DNA from 3 places in the Pseudomonas antarctica genome. Region 1 is predicted to be linked to each of the others. Evidence: riboswitches for the same ligand, from Rfam matches in the RefSeq annotation. Region 1 holds a riboswitch; each other region holds the start of a gene.

Region 1 (2,258 bases):
ATACCGCGCCGGTGGACGCGCCGGCGCTGATGCCCAGCAGGTACGGGTCAGCCAACGGGTTACGCAGCAACGACTGCAAAATCACCCCGCACGTAGCCAGCCCGGCCCCGCACGCCGCGGCGACCAGGGCGCGGGTCAGACGGTAGTTCCACACCACCCCTTCGTCGATCGGGTCCAGCACGTAACCCTCCGCCCACAGTTTATTGGCGAGCACCTGGAGCACGACCTGCGGCGAGATGGCGGTTTCGCCGATGGCCACACCGGCGAGCACGGCGAGCAGTAACAGGGCTAGGGCGAGCAGGGTGCGTATCATTTGGGCAGGTCGTAGCCGTCGATGGCGTGGGCCAGTTGTTCCAGGCCATCGAACGTGCGGATGCTGGCCTGCAAGGCCAGGGCGTCGAGGACGATGATGCGGTTGTGTTTCACCGCGTCCATGTTGCGGGTTACCGGGTCGCTGCGCAGGAAGGCGAGTTTCTTTTCATGGTCGTCGGCTGGGTAGCGGCGGCGGTCCATGCGGGCGATCACGAGGAAGGTCGGGTTGGCCTTGGCGAGGGTTTCCCAGCCGACGGCGGGCCACTCTTCATCGGACTGCACGACGTTGTGCAGGCCCAGGGTTTCCAGCATGAACTCGGGGACACCTTTGTGGCCGGCGACGTACGGGTCGCTGGCCATCTCGGCGCTGGAGAACCAGACCAGCGCACTGGCCTGCTTGAGGCCTTTGCTCTGCGCGGTGGCGACGGAGTTGGCCAGGCGCGCCTTGAGCTCGTCGTTCAGTTGCTGGCCGCGATCCTGTACATCGAAGATCTCGGCCAGTTGGCGGATGCTTTTGTAAATTGTGTCGATGCGGAACGGCTCCAGCCGCGTGCCGTCGGCACCCACCAGGTTGTCCTTGCCTTCGCAGTCGGAGGGCAGCAGGTAGGTGGGAATCTTCAGCTCGTGGAATTGCTCGCGGGTGCCAACCACGCCCTGCGGGCCGACCACCCATTCCAGCTCGGCGGCCACCAGTTGCGGGCGCTTGGCGATCACGGCTTCGAAGCTTGGCTCGTTATCGGCCAGGCGCTCGATGGTGTCGTTCTGCGCCTTGAACGTGGGCAATACGCGGTTGAACCACAGCGAGGTGCCGACCACCGTGTCGGCCACGCCCAGTGCATAGAGCATTTCAGTGGCTGCCTGGCCGATGGTCACGCTGCGCGCGGGTGCCTGCGCGAAGGTCAGCGTGCTACCGCAGTTCTGCACCGTCAGCGGGTAATGAGTGGGGGCCGCGTGGGCCAGGGCGCAGAAGCCCAAGCCGGTGAGCAGGGCGGTGACGCGTGGCAGCATGGGGCAATCTCCGTATGGACCGTACGTGGAACTGGAGCGGTACGGTTCGGAAACACCCCCTCGAAGGCTGCGGTTCAGGCAGGCGAGGACGTCCTTCCCGGACACCCCGCCGGTTAGTGAGTTACTGGGCCGGCAGGTCTCCTGACTGATGCGTCGTCGCCACGCTCCGGCCTTCCCGGGCAATGCCCAGTGGCGATGTGGAGCAGGCTCGGCACCTACAGTTGCGGGGGCAGTTTCGATTGGCGCGATGTGCCGCGCGTCGAATTCCCTATTAGTCCCATTTGGGAACCGGCGCGGTATGGTAGTCGATCGTGGCGGGCAGCGGGAGCCTGATCCGCGCGCAATTGGCCAGCCGCAGCCGATGGGGTCTCTATCTGCCGATATAGGGTGTACCATCAGCTTTTGTTCATCAGATATTAGTCAGACATGCCCACGCATAGCGAAGAGAGCCGCCGGATCGTAGCTTCTCTGGCGCACCGTGTTGGCCAGCACGCTGACACTGCAAGCATCGCCGAGGCGATTGTTTCGATTTTGCAGGATATGGGCGCAGCATTGACGCCCATTATTGGCCAGCAGGGCGTTGTTGCGCTGTACCGCCGCAGCTTCCACCTGTGCGTCTCGACCCACCCACGCCTGGCCGGCACCTATGACAGTGTGCCGGCTGCGATGGATCTGATTGCTCTCAAATCCGTACTCGTCGAGCAGAACGAAACCGACGCGTTGTTCTTCGGTGAGGTGTTGTTGACAACCCTCTACGAACTTCTGACTACGCTGATCGGGCCCTCACTCACTGCACGTCTGCTGGTTGACGTGTGGCAGCCTTCTTCGAGCGACACCTCTGCGCAGGAAATTTCGCCATGAGCACCAAAGTGACTATCAACCGTCTGGCCACGGGTGTGCCAGGACTGGACGAGGTCCTGGGCGGAGGCCTGCCGGAG
Region 2 (2,258 bases), 290 kb from region 1:
AAGGGCCAGCCGTAAAATGCGCCATCCTTGACCGAGGTAATGTAGTCGGGCACCAGGTCGCTGCCGATCTCGTCGCGCTCGTTAACCGCCGTCCACAGCTTGCCGCTCTGCGGTTCCCAGGCCATGCCGTTCGGGTTGCGCAGCCCGGAAGCAAAAATGCGGTGCTGGCCTGTGGAGCGGTCGACTTCCCAGATCGCCGCGCGACCTTCTTCTGCCTTCAGGCCGTTCTCGCCCACGTTGCTGTTGGAGCCGACACTCACGTACAGCTTGCGACCGTCCTTGCTGGCCACCACGTTTTTCGTCCAGTGGTGGTTGATACTGCCGCCCGGCAGGTCGACCACTGTGGTACCCGCTTGCTTGATCGAGGTTTCGCCTGGCTGATAGGGGAAGCGCAGCAGTTTGTCCGAATCGGCGACGTAAAGGTCGTTACCCACCAGCGTCATGCCGAACGGTGAATTGAGATTCTCCAGGAACACCGTGCGGGTCTCGGCGACGCCGTCGTGGTCGGCATCGCGCAGCAGCGTGATGCGATTCGGGCTTGGCACGCCTGCGCCTGCGCGGCCCATGACCTTCTCCATCACCCAGCCGCGAATACCCTTGGCATCATCCGGCTTGGGCGGGGCGTTGGTTTCCGCCACCAGCACATCGCCATTCGGCAAAACATACAGCCAGCGCGGGTGGTCCAGGCCTTCGGCAAACGCCGACACCTGAGTGCCGGCGGCGGCGGTTGGCTTCGCGCCGTCGGGCCAGCCGATGGCCGGGGCAATGTTTACGGTGGGGATCAGGGTTTTGTTCGGCTCCGGCAGTTTGGGCGAAGGCCCGGTGCCATCGGAGACCTTCAACGTGGAGCTTTCGCCGCAGGCGGCGAGGGTGCCTGCCAGCATGATCAGTAAGGCGAGTCTGGTTTTATGCATGGTTTTCTCCTTAATACCTGTAAGGGTAGAGGAGTGAGATAGTCCGATGGTTCAAGTGCAAGGCCAGCTTTAATTGACGCTCCACCCCCAACCCACTAACCTTCGCGGCTTGTTCCAGGTGCTCTGTGGCGGATACGCCGACAGAGTGAAACAGGGAAGCCGGTGAGTGAGCGCACTTGTACACAGTGCTGCCGCGATCCCGGCGCTGCCCCCGCAACGGTAAATGAGTCAAAACGGTGCCTTTTGCCACTGTATCCGCGTGATATGGGAAGGCGCGCCGTTGGCCTGCTCGCTCGATGAGCAAGAGCGCCACTTATGAGTCCGGAGACCGGCCTGGATCATCCAACAGCATCACGGTGGGCGATGCTTGGCTGTCTGTTTTTTCTTTTTCCTGCCCGCCGTTTTTGTCCAGCCCCAACGGAGAGCTGCCATGACTGATTCCCCCGACCGCGACGAACGCCACCTGGCGCGCATGCTGCGCAAAAAAGCCGTGATCGACGAGCGCATCGCCAATTCCCCGAACGAGTGCGGATTGCTGCTGGTACTGACCGGCAACGGTAAAGGCAAGAGCAGTTCGGCATTTGGCATGCTGGCCCGTGCCATGGGCCACGGCATGCAGTGCGGCGTGGTGCAGTTCATCAAGGGGCGCCACAGCACGGGCGAAGAATTGTTCTTCCGCCGTTTCCCAGAGCAAGTGCGCTTCCACGTGATGGGCGAAGGCTTTACCTGGGAAACCCAGGACCGCCAGCGCGACATCGCCGCCGCTGAAGCGGCCTGGGCGGTTTCCCGCGAATTGTTGCAAGACCCGTCCATTGGCCTGGTGGTGCTGGACGAACTGAACATCGCCCTCAAGCACGGTTACCTCGACCTGGATCAAGTGCTCAGCGACCTGCAAGCCCGCCCACCGAAGCAGCACGTAGTGGTCACCGGCCGTGGCGCCAAGCCTGAAATGGTCGAAATGGGCGACACCGTCACCGAAATGGGCATGCTCAAGCATGCGTTCCAGGCCGGTATCAAGGCACAGAAGGGCGTCGAACTTTGAATCAGCCCCGTCATTGCCCGGCCGTACTGATCGCCGCACCGGCGTCCGGCCAGGGCAAAACCACCGTGACCGCTGCGTTGGCGCGTTTGCACCGCAACCTGGGGCGCAAGGTGCGCGTGTTCAAATGCGGGCCGGACTTTCTCGACCCCATGATTCATGAGCGTGCCAGCGGTGCGCCTGTGTATCAGTTGGACATGTGGATGGTCGGCGAGCAGGAAAGTCGCCGCTTGCTGTGGGAAGCGGCGGGCGAGGCGGACCTGATCCTGATCGAAGGCGTGATGGGCCTGTTCGACGGCACGCCC
Region 3 (2,258 bases), 1.7 Mb from region 1:
AAGTAACCAAAAAACGCTTTGCCCCACCACTCGGTACCTCGCCCAGGCTCGGTATGCCCGCACTCCGGCTTGAATCCGTGGGCCGCCGCAATGGGCCATCCCTGGCCCAGTGCGGCTAACCCGGCGTCCTGCCGGGTTACCCACGGATTCAAGCCTGCGTTCGGCCATCGTGGTTAACGGGGCCTGTGAGATCAAGGTCAACAGCAGAGCACGGCGGCCTAGTAGCCGACCTGAGTGGTAGAAGCAAAAGCAGGGCAAAAACACGGCAACAACAGAACTGCTTTTCTGTGGGAGCTGGCTTGCCTGCGATGGCATCAACTGTGTGTCACTGACAGACCGAGATGTCTACATTGCAGGCAAGGCAGTCCCCACATTTGAATGCGTTCAGCGTCCAGGTTCAGGTCAGCTGCTAGGCCGCCGAACTCCGCTGTTGAGCTTTTTGATCTTAGGCGGCCCACTTAGGAATGCCGGAGGACGGGCACACCGAGCCTGGGCGAGGTGTCGAGTGGTGGGGTACTTTTGGTTGAGCCGGCATTTCGGGCCCTTTTCCAAAAGCGACCTGCCGTAAAGGCGGAACCTAAGCCGCCGTTACCGCAGCAACGGCTATGTACATCAACCAAACAACCCCATCATTGACCATCCCCCACGCACTGCGTAGCCTTGCACCTTCGAGGTTCTTCGGCCCAGGTCGAAGCTAAGAAGGGAACGCGGTTCAAGCCGCGGCTGCCCCCGCAACTGTGAAGGGTTCATCTGACTGCCACGCCACTGCCAATACGGCGGGAAGGCGCAGCCAGCGCCGGTCGTAAGACCCGCATGCCCCAAGCCAGGAGACCTGCCTCGTAACCGATTTTCTACTTCAACCGGGCGGGGTGATCCGGTGACGAAATCAGCTTCTGCGCATTTGCCGCAGGGCCTGTCGTCCCGTATGCCCGCCCCAAAGGGCATCCGATGAAAACACTGGCCAAACTCCCCGTCACCATCGTTACCGGCTTCCTCGGCTCGGGCAAAACCACCTTGCTGCGCCATATGCTCGACAACGCCCAGGGCCGTCGCATCGCCGTGATCGTCAACGAGTTCGGCGAGCTGGGCATCGACGGTGAAATCCTCAAGCAGTGCTCCATCGGTTGCACCGAGGAAGAAGCCAACGGCCGCGTGTACGAACTGGCCAACGGCTGCCTGTGCTGCACCGTGCAGGAAGAATTCTTCCCGGTGATGCGCGAATTGGTCTCCCGTCGCGGTGACCTCGACCATATCCTGATCGAAACCTCGGGCCTGGCCCTGCCAAAACCGTTGGTCCAGGCCTTCCAGTGGCCGGAAATCCGCAGCGCCTGCACGGTTGACGCGGTGATTACCGTGGTCGACAGCCCGGCTGTCGCCGCAGGCACCTTTGCCGCGTTCCCGGATCAGGTTGATGCCCAGCGCAAACTCGACCCGAACCTGGACCACGAATCGCCCCTGCACGAGCTGTTCGCCGACCAACTGGCCAGCGCCGACCTGGTGATCCTCAACAAAGCCGACCTGATCAGCCCTGAAGACCTGGCACGCGTGCGCCTTGAAGTCGCCGAAGAGCTGCCGCCGGCCGTGAAAATCATCGAGGCCAGCAGCGGTCGCGTGCCGCTGGACGTGTTGATTGGCCTGGGCGCCGGCTCCGAAGAACACATCGACGGTCGCCACAGCCACCACGATCATCACCACGAAGGTGAAGACGACCACGACCACGATGCGTTTGATTCCATCTCCATCGACTTGCCGCAAGCTGATGAAGCGCTGCTGCTCGACGCCCTGAATCAACTGGTGGTGCAACACGGCATCCTGCGTGTCAAAGGTTTCGCGGCGATCCCGAACAAGCCGATGCGCCTGCTGATCCAGGGTGTGGGCACGCGTTTCGACAAGCATTTCGACCGTGCCTGGGGTGCTGATGAAGCCCGCATCACGCGTCTGGTGCTGATCGGCCAGGAGCTGGATGCGGCGGGCCTCGAAGCGCAACTGCGCGCTGCGCTCAGCGTTTAACCCATGCACCTGCTCAGGACCCAGCCCGGCGGTTTCGTCTCGGAAGACAACATTGCCGACTTAGGCCAAACCCCCGCCGAGCTGGTGATTCTGTGCAGCGGCGATTCCAGCCTGGCACTGCTGGCCGAAGCGGCCCAGCAGTTGCCCGACGATTACCCCAGCTTTCGCCTGGCCAACCCGATGCAGGTGCAAAACCATGCCTCGGTCGACCTGTACGTCGATGAGGTGCTGCGCCACGCCAAGGTCAT

Evidence for each region. Region 1 has a riboswitch for cobalamin ahead of A7J50_RS19460 (ABC transporter substrate-binding protein). Riboswitches for the same ligand answer to the same signal wherever they lie in the genome.
Region 2: linked by a shared signal. The riboswitch ahead of cobO (cob(I)yrinic acid a,c-diamide adenosyltransferase) and the one ahead of A7J50_RS19460 (ABC transporter substrate-binding protein) in region 1 are both predicted to bind cobalamin.
Region 3: linked by a shared signal. The riboswitch ahead of cobW (cobalamin biosynthesis protein CobW) and the one ahead of A7J50_RS19460 (ABC transporter substrate-binding protein) in region 1 are both predicted to bind cobalamin.

Annotation. Positions count from the first base shown of each region.
Region 1 is NZ_CP015600.1:4,305,258-4,307,515, reverse strand. It holds gene A7J50_RS19465 (FecCD family ABC transporter permease) at 1-313, opposite strand, end outside; gene A7J50_RS19460 (ABC transporter substrate-binding protein) at 310-1,320, opposite strand; cobalamin riboswitch at 1,434-1,628, opposite strand; gene A7J50_RS19455 (hypothetical protein) at 1,747-2,181, shown strand; gene A7J50_RS19450 (ATPase domain-containing protein) at 2,178-2,258, shown strand, end outside.
Region 2 is NZ_CP015600.1:4,600,249-4,602,506, reverse strand. It holds gene A7J50_RS20835 (PQQ-dependent sugar dehydrogenase) at 1-914, opposite strand, end outside; cobalamin riboswitch at 1,014-1,266, shown strand; gene cobO (cob(I)yrinic acid a,c-diamide adenosyltransferase) at 1,345-1,956, shown strand; gene A7J50_RS20825 (cobyrinate a,c-diamide synthase) at 1,953-2,258, shown strand, end outside.
Region 3 is NZ_CP015600.1:2,629,896-2,632,153, forward strand. It holds cobalamin riboswitch at 655-855, shown strand; gene cobW (cobalamin biosynthesis protein CobW) at 949-2,010, shown strand; gene cobN (cobaltochelatase subunit CobN) at 2,014-2,258, shown strand, end outside.